3 regions of the Aureimonas sp. D3 genome follow, and region 1 is predicted to be linked to each of the others. Evidence: predicted binding sites of a transcription regulator. Region 1 holds the regulator's gene; each other region holds the start of a gene.
What was found. Region 1 encodes LexA, which represses DNA repair genes until DNA is damaged. Its sites were predicted from a motif close to TGTTCNNNNTGTGTTCNG; they were not measured.

Region 1 (5,488 bases):
CGCGAATGGGAACTCATGCCCGAAGAGGCGGGGCTCGCGCTCCATCCCACCTCGGACCTCATCGGCGGTGATGCGGCACATAATGCCGAAGCGCTTCGCCGTGTTCTGGCCAACGAGCCCAGCGCCTATCGGGACATCGTGCTGCTCAATGCTGCCGGTGCTCTGATCGTCGCCGATAAGGCGTCAAGTCTGGACCAAGGGGTAGCAATGGCGAAAGCCTCACTCGCCGAAGGACGAGCGGCTGAAGCGCTGGCCCGGCTCGTGACAACATCACAAGAGATCGGGAGAAGACCGTCGTGACCGACATTCTCGAAAAGATCGAAACCTACAAGCGCGAAGAAATCGCCGATGCGAAGCGCGAGATGTCCCTCGCCGCTCTCGAAAGCGTCATGCGTGACCTGCCGCCGACCCGAGGTTTTGCCGACGCGCTGCGGCGCAAGCATTCGCTCGGTCAGTTCGCGCTGATCGCGGAAGTGAAAAAGGCGAGCCCGTCCAAGGGGCTCATCCGACCTGATTTCGAGCCGGTATCGATCGCTCAGGCCTATGAGCGCGCGGGCGCTGCGTGTCTCAGTGTTTTGACCGACACTCCGTCCTTTCAGGGTGCCCCGGAATATCTGACGGCGGCACGAGGTGCGACCGCCCTGCCCGCGCTTCGCAAGGACTTTCTGTTCGATACCTATCAGGTGGCGCAGGCTCGCGCCTGGGGTGCGGACGCTATTCTGATCATTCTCGCTGCCGTGGACGATGCGCTGGCCAACGAACTGGAGTGCGCCGCGATCGAACTCGGTCTCGATGTGTTGCTGGAAGTGCATGACGAGACGGAGGCCGAACGGGCGCTCAAGCTCCGATCGTCGCTGTTTGGCGTCAACAATCGCAATCTGCGGACCTTCGAAACCGATATCGGGACGAGCGAGCGACTGGCGCGCATCGTTCCCGCTGACCGGATCGTCGTCGGTGAAAGCGCGATCAATGGTCATGAGGACTGCGTTCGGCTGGCCGCGTCCGGCATTCGGACCTTCCTCGTGGGCGAGAGCCTGATGCGGCAGGACGATGTCGAGGCGGCGACGCGCAGGTTGCTGTTTGGCGGACAGGCTCATAGCGCATGAGCGAACCATCCTTGACGCATCTCGCCGCCGATGGCTCCGCCCATATGGTGGATGTCGGCGAGAAGGCCGAAACGATCCGAACGGCCCGCGCCGAAGGGCTCGTGCTGATGAAGGCCGAAACGCTCGATCTGATTCGAGAAGGCAGCCTCAAGAAGGGCGATGTCATGGCGATCGCGCGGATCGCCGGGATCATGGGCGCAAAGAGAACCCATGATCTGATCCCTCTCTGCCATCCCCTGATGTTGGAGAAGGTGTCGGTCGAACTGGACTTCGAACCGGCTCTTCCCGGCATTCGCGTCACCGCGACTTGCCGCGTCAGTGGCAAGACCGGAATCGAGATGGAGGCGTTGACGGCCGTTTCGGTGGCTTGCCTCACGATCTACGATATGGCGAAGGCGGTGGACCGCAGCATGACCATCAGCGCTATCCGGTTGTTGGAAAAAGCTGGCGGCCGATCGGGTGCGTGGAGCGCCGAGTGAGCCTCCTTCCAGTCGAAGAGGCTTTGGCGAGGTTGCTGACGGACGCCGAACCCGTTCGGCGTATCGAGCAGGTCGGGCTCGACGCTCTGGCCGGTCGGCGTCTGGCGGGCGATCTCGTGGCTCGGCTGACGCAACCGGCCTTCGATGCCTCCGCCATGGATGGATACGCCGTTCGTGCCGACGATCTGCGCTCTGCGGCAACGGAACTTCGCGTTATTGGCGAAGCGGCTGCCGGCGCAGCCTTTGAAGGGACGGTCTCGGCAAATCAGGCCGTACGGATCTTTACCGGTGCTCCTGTACCCGCAGGGGCAGATGCCGTCGTAATCCAGGAAAACACCGAACGTCCCGACCCTTCGACTGTCATCGTGCTGGAGCCTGTGCAGCCGGGGCGCCATATCCGCCCTGCCGGCAATGACTTCCAAGCAGGTAAGCCCGTTCTGGCTGATGGAGCCGTTTTGCGCCCTGCTTCCATCGCTCTCGCGGCAAGCGCCGGATACGATTTTGTGCCCGTGCGCGCTCGCCCCCGGGTCGCGATCGTCATGACGGGCAGCGAACTGGTCTGGCCTGGCACGCGCCCTGGTCCCTCGCAGATCGTCGCGTCAAACGGTTTCGGTATTGCAGCGATCGTGGAAGCGGCGGGTGGCGACGCCATCTCCTATGGCATCGTCCCCGACGATCGAGCAGCCTTGCGACGGGTTTTCGAGAATGCCAGAGCCGAGGGAATCGACGTTTTCGTGACCATCGGCGGAGCTTCGGTCGGTGATCATGATCTTGTTGCGCCGGTCCTGCGGGAGTGCGGTGTCGAACTGGATTTCTGGAAGGTCGCCATGCGACCGGGAAAACCTCTGATGGCAGGTCGCCATGAGGCGATGCGATTCCTGGGCCTGCCCGGCAACCCGGCGTCGAGCCTCGTAACGGCGGAATTGTTTCTTCGGCCGCTCGTGGAACGTCTCGCCGGGCGCCCGTCTCGCCCCCGATACGAAACCGGAACACTCGGTGCGGCCGTTCTCGAGAATGACCATCGGGCGGACTTCATGCGCGCAACGATCGAACAAGACGACGACGGACGAACGGTCCTCATGCCGCTTGCTCGGCAGGACTCGTCGCTTCTGAGTGTCTTCGCGACCGCCGATGCCCTTTTGGTTCGTCCCCCTCATGCCGCCGCCGCCCAGCCGGGAGAAACCTGCGAGTTCGTTCGATTGACGTGATGGAGTTCCTTGCAGAACACAAACAGAACATATAGGGTTTGTTCAGGTTTTGTTTTGTCCGGATTCGCGCGATGTTGACCCGCAAGCAGCATGAATTGCTTCTCTTCATTCATGACCGTTTGCAATCGGTCGGAATTCCTCCCTCCTTCGACGAGATGAAGGAGGCTTTGGATCTGAAATCCAAATCGGGAATCCATCGTCTCATCACCGCCTTGGAGGAACGGGGCTTTATCCGGCGTCTCCCCAATCGGGCTCGGGCTTTGGAAGTCCTGCGCCTGCCGGACTCCCTGAGTGGCAAGGATTCGAACGGCGGTTTGGCGGTACCGACGGCGTCGGAAGCGTCGATCTCGCGGCAAGTGATCCCTCTTCCGAAGCGTGCCGGAATCGAGCCGGTCCTGGCGAGAGCGGAACCGGCCAATGATTCGATGCCCGTACCGGTCATGGGACGCATTGCTGCAGGCGTTCCCATTTCTGCGATCCAACAAAACAGCCGGTCCATCGCCCTCCCGGTCGAGATGTTCGGCTCCGGTGAACACTACGCCCTGGACGTCAAAGGCGATTCGATGGTCGATGCGGGCATTCTGGACGGAGACACGGTTCTGATCCAGCGTTCTGAGACGGCGACAGCGGGCGAGATCGTCGTGGCTCTGATCGACGACGAAGAGGCGACGCTCAAGCGCTTTCGTCGGCGAGGCTCCGTCGTGGAATTGGAAGCCGCCAATCCTGCCTATGAGACGCGTGTTTTGGAAGCGGGCCGGGTCAAGGTTCAAGGGCGTCTTGTCGGGCTCATTCGGCGCTATCACTAGAACGATGAGGTAACCCGACCTGCCCGGGTTCGGAGCGCTGGTTTCGCCTTTCGCTTTCCGGCCATGGGGCCGATCGATGCACGTTCCATTCGTTGAAGGGCTGAGCGATCGAGGGTTGAAGGGTCCATTGCGCTCCGTTTGCGGAGGGAAGCAAAAGAGCGCCGGTCTGCCGGAGAGTGCGAAGCGTGACGAGCTTCGCGCCGGAACGGCACGACGTCATGCGGGGCGCTCGCGCCATCACGGCGATGTCGGCACTGTCGCAAAGCTCTCCCATACGTTCCAGTTTGTCGCTCCATGCGATGCGGAGGCCTGACCGCGATGTCGCGCGGCAGATATCGCCTGAACACTCGAACTGCTTCCGAGGGGTACGAGACGGTGGCAATCGAAGTTGAAATGCGCGTTGCCATTGATCGTGGATGAAGCGATTGGGCCGCTTGCGCAGATCAATGGTCGATCCATCCTGGCCGATCACCGCGATATCCCGAGCATCCTCCGCAATCAGAAGCTCGGGTCGATTGGTCGGTGGGATCAAGACCCAGCCGAGCGTCAATGGCAAAACGAAGAGCCAGCGCATCGCGCTCTGGCAAAATGACAGGACGAGTAAAGCCATAGTGAGGCTGAGAAGGCTTGCGAGGCCGATCTGGCCCACGGCGTAGTCCGGTAATTCTTCAGCCAGGCGTTTCGCCAGCCAGAATACGACGTCCAGCCCCCAACCGATGGGATGCAACGCCATGCTTTCCCAACCAAAGGGCATCAGGCAGACCGAAGCCAGAGCGAGCGGCATGATCCAGAACGAAAAGATCGGCGTCGCCAGAACATTGGCCACGAGGCCGAATGGAGCGGCCCGCTGAAAATGATAGACGGCATAGGGTGCGGTCGCCGCACCCGCGATCAGGGATGACAGAAACGCGCCGAGAAGCAAAAGTGCGAGTGTTCGAAAGCGAGCGTGATCGCTTGCCTTACCGTCGGACTGGTTCGACCAGCGAGAGTATGCGCCGTATGCACCCACCAGAGCGGCGGTTGCTGCGAAGGACATTTGGAACGTAGCGGTCATCAAGGCGTGCGGAGAGATCAACATCACCGCCATCGCTGCCATACCGACGTTGCGGATTGTCAGTGCAGGTCGATCCACCAGAACCGCGCCCAGCATGATGGCGATCATGATGAAGGAGCGTTCGGTGGCGGCATTGTCTCCAGCTAGTAGGAAGTAAAAGCCGGTGACCCCCAAGGCCAGGACCGCGCCGATCTTCCTCGTCTGCCATCGAAGGGCGATGGCCGGAAAAGCGGCAGCCGCGCCTCGCACAACGACCATGGTCATGCCCGCGACCAGTGCCATGTGGAACCCGGAAATCGAGAGGACATGGGCAAGACCCGTCGCACGGAGCGCGTCTTCGATGTCCTTGGGGATGCCGGCCCGTTCGCCATTGATCAAGGCCGCTGCGACGGCTCCTCGTTCGTCAGGGAGAACAGCCCGAATGCGTTCGCCGATCGCGAGACGAAGGCTTGCGACTTGGCCCATCAGGCCGCTGGGTACCGCCTCCTCCTCTTCGGAGACCTTGGGAGGGCCCAAGGAATAGCCGAACGCGCTCGTACCATCGAAAAACGGCGTGAAGGCAAAATCATAAGCGCCGGGAAAAGCTGGTCCTGCTGGCGGACTTAGCCGCACGAGCCCGGAGTAGCGGGCCCCGATGGGCAAGGGCTCGTGTCGGCTCGACACGAGAACGCGAACGCGTTGCGGCGGACGCGAAAGGGTCGGCCGCTCCGTTCGCTCGACATCGATCGTGTATCGATAGCGCCCGCGATCGTTCTGTTCCCGCAGAGTCACCACGCCGATGATGCGTGTCGTGGCATTCCCGGACAACATGACCGTTCGTGTCGTGGTCAGTTCC
Region 2 (5,488 bases), on a different contig from region 1:
CGGCCGGCATTCCCGTGCTCGACGGCGTCTGGTCCGATCTCACCGATATCGGGGGCTTCGAAGCCGAATGCGCGCAGGCGCGCCGCATGGGCTTTGCCGGCAAAACGCTTGTTCATCCCGCGCAGATCGCGGGCGCCAACGCGGCTTTCGGGCCATCGAGCGAGGAGATCGAGCGCGCCCGCCGCCTCGTTGCCGCCTTTGCCGCGCCTGACAATGCGGGGCGCGGCGTCATCCGCCATGAGGGGCGGATGGTGGAACTCCTACACTTACAGGCGGCCGAGCGCCTGCTCGCCCGCGCCGCTTCGATCGAGGAAAGAACAAACCCATGAAGCTCTATCGCCTGCTCACCGGGGTGGACGACGCCGCCTTCTGCCACAAGGTTTCGCTGGCCCTCTCCAAGGGCTGGGAACTCGCCGGCAGCCCGGCCTATGCGTTCGACGCAAAGGAAGGCGTGATGAAATGCGCCCAGCCCGTCACCAAGATCGTCGAGGGCAAGGACTATGATCCCGCGATGAAACTCGGCGAGCAATGAACCCGCTCGGTCTCGGCCGTCTGGGTCTGCGGGCCGGACGCGCAGGGCTGCGGTCTGGCGAGGCAGGGCTTCGCGAGGGCGAAGCCGGCTTGCGCCAAGCGGAAACGGCTCTGCGCGCGCTGGGCTCGCTCCGGGGCGCGCCCTTCGATCTTGGTGCCGAAGTGTTGCGCCGAGCCGGCGCTGCGGTCCGCACGGGACAGGACGCTGTGCGCCTAGGCGACGAAGGCCTCGCGCGCGGCGAGGAGGCGCTGCGTCGGGCCGAAGAGCGGTTGCAGCGTCGAAGCGCGCCCCGCTCTTGAGGCGCTGGGGCCGGGCGCTCTTCGCTGCCGGGTTGGCGCTTGCCGCGAGCCTTACCGGCCTCGCGCTTCTGGCGCTCGCCATCCCGCGCGCGCCCGAAGTCCGCTTTCCGCCACCGGAAGCCGGCGAGGAACGGGTCGTGCTGCTGGCCGCCAACCCGATCCACACCGACATTCTCCTGCCCGCGACGCCGGATGTTTTGGCACGCTTCGGTTTCCTGGCCGGCGACGGGCTGCCGCTGGACGATCCGCGTGTCGGCGCCATCGCGGTCGGCTGGGGCGGGCGCGCCTTCTACACGCAGACACCGGAATGGCGCGACCTGACGGTGGGAGCGCTCTGGCACTCCGTCACCTATGACCGCTCGGTGCTGCATCTCTCGCTCGCCCCCGCGCTGACGGGCGAGGAGCCCGGCCTGCGCCGCCTCAGTTTGAGCGAGCCGGCCTTCCAAGCGCTTCTGCGCTTCATCGAGGCGAGCTTCCAGCGCACCCCATCCGGCGCGCCGGAGATCTTGCCCGGCTTCTCCTACGGCCCCTATGACCGCTTCTACGAAGCGCGCGGCGGCTTCAATCTCCTGTTCGGGTGCAACACCTGGACGGCGCAAGCCCTGCGCCAAGCCGGCCTCACCACCAGCCTCTGGTCCCCTTTGCCCCCGCTGCTTTTGTGGGGGCTGGACTGGCACGAGGCCAAGGTCTTGGGGTGATCAATCCGCCTCGGCCTCCAGCGCTTCCATGTCGTCGTCCGACAGGCCGAAATGGTGGCCGATTTCGTGGATCAGGACGTGGGAGACGAGGGCGCTGAGGGTTTCTTCGTGCTCGGCCCAATAATCCAAGATCGGGCGGCGGTAGAGGAGGATGCGGTTGGGGAATTCGCCCGTCGCGCCGACCGCCATTTCCGCCACGGGCCGGCCTTCGAAGAGGCCGAGAATATCGAAGGGGCTTTCGAGATTCATCGCCTCGACCACCTCGTCCTCCGGGAAGTCGGCGATATGGAAGCGGATCTCACCTGAAAGCGCGCGAAATTCGGGCGGCAGCTGCGCATAGGCGTCGAGCGCCAAGGCCTCGATCTCCTCCAGGCTCGGCGCCATGCGCTGGCCCCAGTCCCCCGCCTGATCGCGCTGACCCATCGCATTCTCTTTCCCAGTCCCACGAAGCTCATCGTGTCGTGGCATATCGCGGCGCACCCTGCGAGCCCGCTTCGGCTCACGAATGCGCGCGGACGCGCATCTTTCCCTATGAGAGACCCAAGCCCCCGGTTTTCCACAGGGCCGAGCAAGAGCTGTGAACAAGGAATGTAATCCTTGATGCTGATCGATTGACTCGAATCGGCAGCTCTGGAATTCATAGGAACATAGAGGGAACAGATGCCGTTTCGGACAAAGCCTCAGGGCTGACGAGGGTTTGTCCGAAGGAGACGTTCATGTCGGGGGTCCAACCAAAAGCCGCCTTTGCCGCGCCCTGGGATGAGGGGCCGGTGTTTGACAGATGTCTGGATTCATTCAGAGAAAACAAGGCTTCGTCAAGCGTTTCGGCGGACCCTCTATCGTCTCCCCATGCCGCGGGCGCGACCCCAAATGGGCGGCAGCTCGACACCCTGCGCGAGGCGATCCGCCGGATCGAGCACCGCCCATCCGAGACGTGGGATACTCCCCGGAAAGCCAGAACAGACGGTCCGGCACAAGCCGAGATCGAAAAAGCGGAAGAGGAATTTCGTCCTGCTCTGCCCGTCTGCCGGCTCGGCGCGGACAGGATCGACCAAGCGCTCGGCGGTGGCTTTCCCGAAGCCGGCCTGTCGGAAATCCGGGTCGAGACCGTGCGGGACGGAGGCGCGGGGCTCGGCTTCGCCTTGGCGCTCGCGGTGCGGCTGGGCGCGTCGCCTCGGCGCCCGCTCGTCTGGATCGCGCCCGCCGCGACGCTGACGGATGCCGGCTATCCCTATCGGCCGGGGCTCGTCGCCTTCGGGCTCGACCCCGCCGCGCTGGTGATGGTGCGCGCGCGCCGGCTGGAGGACGCGCTCTGGGCGGCGGAAGAGGCCGCGCGCTCCGGCGCGCCGGCGCTGACGCTTCTGGAGGTGCAGAACAACCCTGCCGCGCTGTCGCTGGAGGGCTCGCGCCGGCTGCACTGGCGCTCGCGCCACGCGGGGCGGCCGGTTCTCGTTCTGCGACAGGGCGGCTCGGCCGAGACCACCGCCGCGCCCTTGCGCCTGCAACTTTCCGCCGCGCCGGCGGGCCGCGTGCCGGGGCTGGAGGCCCATTCCTGCCTCGGCGCGCCCGCCTTTGCCGTAGCGATCGAAAAATCCCGCGATGGCCGTCTTGGCCAATTCCATCTGGAGTGGAACGTCCATGAGCGTCGATTCGTCCAAGCCGAGCGTGCCGCCGCGCTTTCTCGCCCTGTTCTTTCCCCGCCTGCCGACGGACCGGCTGCGACGGCAGAGATTCGGTCGCTCCTGGCGGCTCGAGACGGAGGGAGCCGAAGGGCCGAGCCTCGCCGCCACGCCTCTTGACCCGAGCGCTGGCACGCCCGTCCTGACGCCGCGCTTAGGCGCGGGCAATGGCCATCGCCCGCCGGCCACCATGCCGCCCGCCACGCTGCGCCCCTCGCAGCGCGAGCTCGCGCCCGGCGCCGAGGTGCTGCGCCCGCTCGCCCTTTATGAACGGCAGAACGGCGCGGAGCGGCTCGTGGCGCTCTGCGATCTGGCGGCTCGGCTCGGTCTGCGTCCGGGGCTGGGCGTCGCCGAGGCGCGGGCGCGCTTTCCCGAACTGGAACTGTGCGAGAGCGACCGCGCGGCCGACCGGCATCTTCTGGAAGCCTTGGCGGACGCGGCCGAGCGTTACACACCGCTGGTCGCGCTGGATGGGCGGCAGGGGCTCGTGCTCGACATTTCCGGCTGCGCCCATCTCTTCGGCGGGGAAGGGGGCCTGTGCCGCGAGGTGCACTTGCGTTTTCGCGCGCAAGGCTTCGCGCTCGGCTGGGGCCTCGCCTCGCATCCGGCCCTCGCCTCCGCCCTGGCGCGGCACCGGCCGGGCACCTGTCTGCTGGAGGGAGCCGAGCCGCCCGTCCTGACGGCGCTGCCGATCGCCGCGCTGCGCATCGGGGCGGAGGAGCGCGGGCGTCTCGCCCGGCTCGGCCTCGTCACGGTGGGCGACCTTCTGGCCCTGTCGCGCGCGCAGCTCGCGCGGCGTTTCGGCTCGGGGCTTCTGACACGGCTCGACGCGCTAACCGGCCGCCATCGCCCGCCGATCGAGCCGCGCCGCTTCGTGGCCTCGCTGACGCACGAGCGGCTTCTCTTCGAACCCGTGAGCCTGTCCGACGACATCCTGCGCATTGCGAACCACTTGGCGGGTCATCTCAAGCCCGAGCTGGAAGCGCGGGGGCAAGGCGCGCGGCGGCTGGAGCTCACGCTGTTTCGCGTCGATGGACGGGTGGAGCGGCTTCCCGTGCGCAGCGCCCGCCCCTTGCGCGATCCCCGGCGCATCGAGCGTCTCTTCGCCGAGCGGCTGAAGGGGATCGGCGACGATCTCGATGTCGGCTTCGGCTACGATCTCCTGCGCCTGTCGGTGGTGGAGACGGAGGCGATGGCGGAAGCGCAGACGAGCCTCACGCAAGAGGAGAGCGCGCCCGAAGCCTTGGCCGAACTTCTCGACCGCCTGTCCACGCGGCTCGGCGAAACCGCGCTGTTCTCGCTGGAGCCGGACGAGAGCCACCGGCCCGAGCGCGCCCAGCACCGCGTCCAATGGCTGAGTGCGTCGGACGCGGGCGGCTCGGACACGCCGCTCGCCCCCCGGCCGCTCCGGCTTCTCGTGCCGCCCGAGCCGGTGAGCGCCACGGCCGAGGTGCCGGACGGGCCGATCCGCCAGTTTCGCTGGCGGCGCGCACATTACCGCGTGGAGCGGATCGAGGGGCCGGAGCGCATCGCGCCCGAATGGTGGCGCGAGGATGCCGCGCCGGAGCGCGATTATTTCCGCGTCGAGGACGAGGGCGGCCGGCGCTACTGGATGTTTCGCGAGGGCGCGCGGCCGGACGGCGCGTCCGGCTGGTTCCTGCATGGGCTCTTCGCGTGACATCGGGCTTCCTGCCCCCCGGCCCCGGCTTTTGCGAGATCGGCGCGGCCTCGACCTTTTCCTTTCTGCGCGGCGTCTCGCAGCCGGGCGAGATGGTGGTGGCCGCCCAGGCGCTGGGGCTGGGCGGGCTGGGGCTGGCCGATCGCAACAGCGTCGCCGGCGTGGTGCGCGCCTATGGGCAGGCGCAACTGGTGCAGATGCCCTTTCGCGCCGGAACGCGCCTCGTCTTTCAGGACGAAACGCCCGACCTTTTCGCCTATCCGCGCGACCGCGCCGCCTGGGGGCGGCTTTGCCGGCTTCTGACAACAGGAAACCTGCGCGCGCCCAAAGGTGAATGCCATCTGACCCTGGCCGATCTCGTCGAATGGGGCGAAGGTCTCAGCCTCGCGCTGCTTGCGCCGGAGGAACTCGGTGGCGACGGGCAGGAAGCGCAGGCGGCGGAACGCCGGCTAACTCAGTCCCTCGCGCCGCTCGTCTCGGCCTTTCCCAAGGCCGTGCGCCTCGCGCTCGCCCCGCGCTTCGACGGCGGCGACCGGCGGCGGATCGAGCGCGCCGAGGCGCTGGCGCAACGCTTCAGGGCGCCGCTTCTCGCGACCAATGAC
Region 3 (5,488 bases), on a different contig from region 1:
GTAGCGGTGGTCGTGGCGGACTCGAAGCTTCAGGCGCGCGACGCCGCGGAAGCGGTCGAGGTCGATTACGAACTGCTCGACGCCGTGGTGGAAGGGCCGGCGGCCCTGGAAGCCGGCGCGCCCGAAATCCATCCCGAAGCCCCCGGCAATCTCTGCTTCGACTGGGAACTGGGCGACGCGCGCGCGACCGACGAAGCCTTCTCGCGCGCCGCGCATGTGACGCGGCTCGATATCGTCAACAACCGGCTCGTGCCGAACGCGATGGAGCCGCGCGCGGCACTTGGCGTCTACGATCCGGCGGATGATCACTATACGGTCTGGACGACCTCGCAGAACCCGCATGTGGCGCGGCTCGTGATGAGCGCCTTCTACAATGTCGCGCCCGAGCACAAGCTGCGCGTCATCGCGCCCGATGTCGGCGGCGGTTTCGGCTCCAAGATCTATATCTACCCCGAAGAGATCGTCTGTCTCTGGGCCTCCAAGCGCACCGGCGTTCCGGTGAAATGGACGTCGGATCGCTCCGAAGCCTTCCTGACCGACGCGCATGGGCGCGACCATCACACCCATGTCGAAATGGCGCTGGATGCCGACCACAAGATTCTGGGCCTGCGGGTTGAGACGGTGGCCAATCTCGGCGCCTACATGTCGCTCTTCTCGTCGGCGACCCCGACCTATCTCTACGCGACGCTTCTCTCGGGCCAGTACGACATCCCCGCGATCTACGCTAATGTGAAGGCGGTCTACACCAACACCGTGCCGGTCGATGCCTATCGCGGGGCGGGGCGGCCCGAGGCGACCTATGTGATCGAGCGGACCATGGAGACGGCCGCTCGCGAACTGGGCCTCTCGCCGGACGCCTTCCGCCGGAAGAACTTCATCCAGTCTTTCCCGCATCAAACGCCCGTCATCATGAACTACGACACCGGCGACTTCCCCGCGACGCTGGATGCCGCGATGAAGGCGGCGGACGTCGCGGGCTTCGAGGCCCGGCGCGCCGAGGCCAAGACGCAGGGCAAGCTGCGCGGGCTCGGCTATAGCTGCTATATCGAGGCCTGCGGCATCGCGCCGTCCAAGGCGGTCGGCTCGCTCGGCGCGGGCGTCGGCCTGTGGGAATCGGCCGAGGTGCGCGTCAACCCGGTCGGCACGATCGAAATCCTGACCGGCTCGCACAGCCACGGGCAGGGCCACGAGACAACGTTCGCCCAGCTTGTCGCCGAGCGCTTCGGTCTGCCGGTGGACAATGTGCAGGTCATCCATGGCGACACCGACAAGGTGCAGTTCGGCATGGGCACCTATGGCTCGCGCTCCGGCGCGGTCGGCATGTCGGCCATCGCCAAGGCGCTGGACAAGGTGGAAGTCAAGGCCAAGCGCATCGCGGCCCATCTTCTGGAAGCCTCCGACGACGACATCGTGATCGAGAACGGCGAGGTGAAGGTCGCGGGCACTGATCGCAAGCTGGCGTGGCACGAGGTCGCGCTCGGCGCCTATACCGGCCACAACCTGCCGGACGGGATGGAGCCGGGCCTGAAGGAAGGGGCCTTTTACGATCCGCAGAACTTCACCTTCCCGGCCGGCTGCTACATCTGCGAAGTCGAGGTGGATGCCGAGACCGGCAAGGTCGAGATCGTGCAGTTCGTGGCCGCCGACGATTTCGGGCGCATCGTCAACCCGATGATCGTCGAGGGGCAGGTGCATGGCGGCTTGGCGCAGGGCATCGGACAGGCGCTTCTGGAAGGGGTTCACTATGACGAATCCGGCCAGCTCGTGACCGCCAGCTACAATGACTACGCCATGCCCCGCGCCTGGGATCTGCCCATGTTCGAGGTGCTGACCAACGAAACGCCCTGCACCACCAATCCGCTGGGGATCAAGGGGTGCGGCGAGGCGGGGGCGATCGGCTCGCCGCCGGCCGTCATCAACGCCATCACCGACGCGATCGGCACCAATGATCTGTCGATGCCCGCAACGCCCGAGAAGGTCTGGCGCGCGCTGCGCTCGGCCCAGGCGGCGAACTGAAGGGAGGAAGAGCCATGTACGAGACCCAGTATCATCGCGCGACCTCGCTCAGCGAAGCCGCTCAGCTTCTCTCGCAATCCGGCGAGGAGGCGAAATTCCTCGGCGGTGGCATGACGCTGATCCCGACCATGAAGGCGCGGCTCGCCGCGCCCTCAGCCCTGATCGACCTGCGCCATGTTCCGGAGATGAAAGGCATCACGGTCGAGGGCCGAAGCGTGCGCATCGGCGGCGGCGTCACGCATTTCGAGGTGGCGAACTCGGCCGCGATCGAGGCCGTGGCACCCGGTTTCACGGAACTCGCGCAACTGATCGGCGACCCGGCCGTGCGCCATATGGGCACGATCGGCGGCGTCTGCGCCAATTTCGACCCGGCGGCCGATTATCCCGCCGCGCTTCTCGCGCTGAACGGCACGATCGAAACCGATCGGGGCAAATATGCCGCCGACGACTTCTTCCTCGGCCTGTTCGAGACGGCGCTGGGTGACGGCGAGATCGTCAAGGGCGTGCGGTTCGAAGCGCCGGATGCCTCGGCCTACGAGAAGTTCCGCAACCCGGCCTCGCGCTATGCCATGTGCGGCGTCTATGTCGCCAAGCGCGGCGGCGATGTTCGCGTCGCGGTGACCGGCGCGGGCTCCAACGGGGCCTTCCGCTGGCACGAAGCGGAAGCGGCCCTGTCGGCCCGTTTCGAGCCGGAAGCGCTGGATGGCTTGAGCATGCCGGAGGGCGACATGATCGGCGATCTGCACGGCTCGTCGGAATACCGTGCGGCGCTGGTGCCCGTCGTCACCAAGCGGGCGGTGCGCAAGGCGCGCTGAAGCCGTCGAGCGAGGGACGTAATAGAAAGCGCCCGGTGATGAGCCGGGCGCTTTGAGCATGAGGGATGCGGCTACCAGATGTTGCAGCGATGGCGGTATCCGTCATTGCCGATATAGGTGTCGGTGCGCGCGTCGTAGGAGCGATATCGATCGAAACAGGCATCCACATGGGCCTGGCGCGTATTGGTGCCGTAATCGTCGTAATAGCGGGCCTGGCGTGGGCCGCGATACACGGGGCGGGCGGGCACCGTGTCTTCGTAGCTCGGCGGGGCCACGCCATAGGCCGGCCCGGAATAGGTCGGCTGCTGCGGCGCATAGTAGCGAGGCTGAGGCGCTGCCTGCGGCTGCGACAGGGCCGAGCCCAGAAGCGCGCCGGCTGCCAGACCGATGGCACCGCCCAGAAGCGCGTCGCCGGCATTGATCCGGTCATGATGGTGGCGGCGCGGCGCGGGATAGTAGCCGGGCGGCGGCGGGGGAGGAGGCGGCGCCCCAATATAGCCCGGCCCGTTGTCCCAAGCTTGGGCCTGCGCGGTGCCGAGGCTGGTGGCCAAGGTGCAGGCAGTAAGAACGGCAAGAAGAATGCGCATAATGGCGAACTCCAGAGCGACGGATGCGCCGCCCTTCAGGCTCCTCGGAGTCTCCGGGATGGCGAAGCGGCTGTCTTGCCATCCTGTGTAGCGTCCGCATCCTGAACGACGGCTGAATATCACTTTTTCATTTGTTCGCGTCCTGGCAAAAGAAAAGGGGCCAGCGCGCGCCGGCCCCTTCCTGTCCAAGATTTCATTCGCTCAGAGGCGGCAGATGCGACGCTCGCCCGCGCTGTTGGCGACATAGGTGTTGGTGCGCGGATCGTAGGTCTTGTAGCGCGCGGCGCAACGGGCAACCTGATCGCGCGTGACCACAGCGCCGCGAGTGGCGCTGCCGGCGGCGGCACCGGCCGCCGCGCCCGCCGCGAAGCCGAAGATGGCAGCGGCCGTGTTGTCGCGACGGTCGCGGTAATTGTCACGGTACCAGCGATTGTAGCGACGATCATCCCAGCGGCGGTAATCGCGGCGGTATTCCCGGCAATCGCGGGCGCCAGGGTTGCGGGCGCAGAAGCGCTCGACGAAGCGCTGGCGCTCGCGGAAGCTCTGAGCCTCGGCGGGGGCGGAGAATGTCACACTTCCGGTTCCCAGAACCACGACGGCCATCAGGGCCTGTGCGAATCGACGCATACGAAAAATCTCCCATGAAACATGCCAGCCGAACGGCGGGTCAGATCGGGCGAACGCCTGATGCGAAACAACCGTTCCAGCGGGCGGTGAAATGAAAGTTAGACTTACGGTTATGAACCTCGTCTGAACGGTCTGCGACCCCGCGTCACAGCGCGCCGCGGTGGAAAGTCGGAAGATCGGCTGGCTGGAACAGAGCAGGAACGCTATATCGTTTCAATGGCCAAGATGAGTGTGATGGACAAGCTCGCGATCCTCAGTGACGCGGCGAAATACGATGCATCCTGCGCGTCCAGCGGTTCGACCCGGCGCGACTCGCTGAAATCCGGCGGGATCGGCTCGACCGAGGGCTCGGGCATCTGTCACGCCTACGCTCCGGATGGGCGATGCATCTCGCTCCTGAAAATCCTCATGACGAATTTTTGCATCTACGACTGCGTCTACTGCGTGAACCGCTCGTCCTCCAATGTCGCGCGCGCGCGCTTCACGGTGGAGGAGGTGGTCAGCCTCACCATGTCCTTCTATCGGCGCAACTATATCGAGGGCCTGTTTCTCTCCTCCGGCATCATCCGCAACTCCGACCACACGATGGAGGAGATGGTGCGCATCGCACGCAAGCTGCGCATGGAGGAGAATTTCGCAGGCTATATCCATCTGAAGACCATCCCGGACGCGTCTCCCAAGCTGATCGAAGAGGCCGGCCTCTTCGCCGACCGCCTGTCGATCAATATCGAACTGCCAACCGATGTGGCCCTAGAGAGCTTCGCGCCCGAAAAGAAGCCGCGCGACATCCGTCGCTCCATGGGCCAACTCCGGCTGAAGATCGACGAGGCCAAGGGCGAGAAGGGCGACCGGATCAAACCGCCTCGTTTCGCGCCGGGCGGCCAATCGACGCAGATGATCGTCGGCGCCGATGGGGCGGATGACGAGGCGATCCTGACGCGCTCGGAAAATCTCTACGGGAACTATCGGCTGCGCCGTGTCTATTACTCCGCTTTCTCACCGATCCCCGATTCGTCCAGCCGCTTGCCTTTGAGCAAGCCACCTTTGATGCGGGAGCATCGCCTTTATCAGGCCGACTGGCTGATGCGCTTCTATGGGTTCGAGCGGGACGAGATCGTCTCGGGCGGCGAGGGCGGTATGCTCGATCTCCAGATCGACCCCAAGTTGGCTTGGGCGCTCAAGAACCGCGACCGTTTCCCGGTGGATGTCAACCGGGCCGAGCGGGAGATGCTGCTGCGCGTGCCCGGTCTTGGAACACGCTCGGTCGATGCGATCATCTCCTCGCGCCGCCACCGGCAACTTCGGCTGGATGACCTCGCGCGGTTGTCACGCTCGGTCGCGAAGTTCCGCCCCTTCGTGTCGGCGCTCGACTGGCATCCTGGCGGACGCCTCGATGACGACAAACTCCGTAGCCGTATGACCACATCGCCCTTGCCACGACAA

Region 2: AUL36_RS09195 (ImuA family protein) is a predicted target of LexA. The motif match lies at 2,171-2,188, and genes of this name have one in related genera.
Region 3: AUL36_RS02900 (putative DNA modification/repair radical SAM protein) is a predicted target of LexA. The motif match lies at 4,231-4,248, and genes of this name have one in related genera.

What each region holds. Positions count from the first base shown of each region.
Region 1 covers NZ_BBWM01000035.1:33,728-39,215, reverse strand. The annotation lists gene trpD (anthranilate phosphoribosyltransferase) at 1-300, shown strand, start outside; gene trpC (indole-3-glycerol phosphate synthase TrpC) at 297-1,106, shown strand; gene moaC (cyclic pyranopterin monophosphate synthase MoaC) at 1,103-1,585, shown strand; gene AUL36_RS10205 (molybdopterin molybdotransferase MoeA) at 1,582-2,793, shown strand; gene lexA (transcriptional repressor LexA) at 2,865-3,599, shown strand; gene AUL36_RS10195 (ComEC/Rec2 family competence protein) at 3,580-5,488, opposite strand, start outside.
Region 2 covers NZ_BBWM01000033.1:35,733-41,220, forward strand. The annotation lists gene AUL36_RS09170 (HpcH/HpaI aldolase/citrate lyase family protein) at 1-329, shown strand, start outside; gene AUL36_RS09175 (DUF1737 domain-containing protein) at 326-532, shown strand; gene AUL36_RS09180 (hypothetical protein) at 529-831, shown strand; gene AUL36_RS09185 (TIGR02117 family protein) at 828-1,529, shown strand; gene AUL36_RS09190 (metallopeptidase family protein) at 1,530-1,952, opposite strand; gene AUL36_RS09195 (ImuA family protein) at 2,246-3,328, shown strand; gene AUL36_RS09200 (Y-family DNA polymerase) at 3,399-4,886, shown strand; gene AUL36_RS09205 (error-prone DNA polymerase) at 4,898-5,488, shown strand, end outside.
Region 3 covers NZ_BBWM01000008.1:16,781-22,268, reverse strand. The annotation lists gene AUL36_RS02920 (xanthine dehydrogenase family protein molybdopterin-binding subunit) at 1-2,016, shown strand, start outside; gene AUL36_RS02915 (FAD binding domain-containing protein) at 2,031-2,831, shown strand; gene AUL36_RS02910 (BA14K family protein) at 2,903-3,418, opposite strand; gene AUL36_RS02905 (BA14K family protein) at 3,620-4,045, opposite strand; gene AUL36_RS02900 (putative DNA modification/repair radical SAM protein) at 4,262-5,488, shown strand, end outside.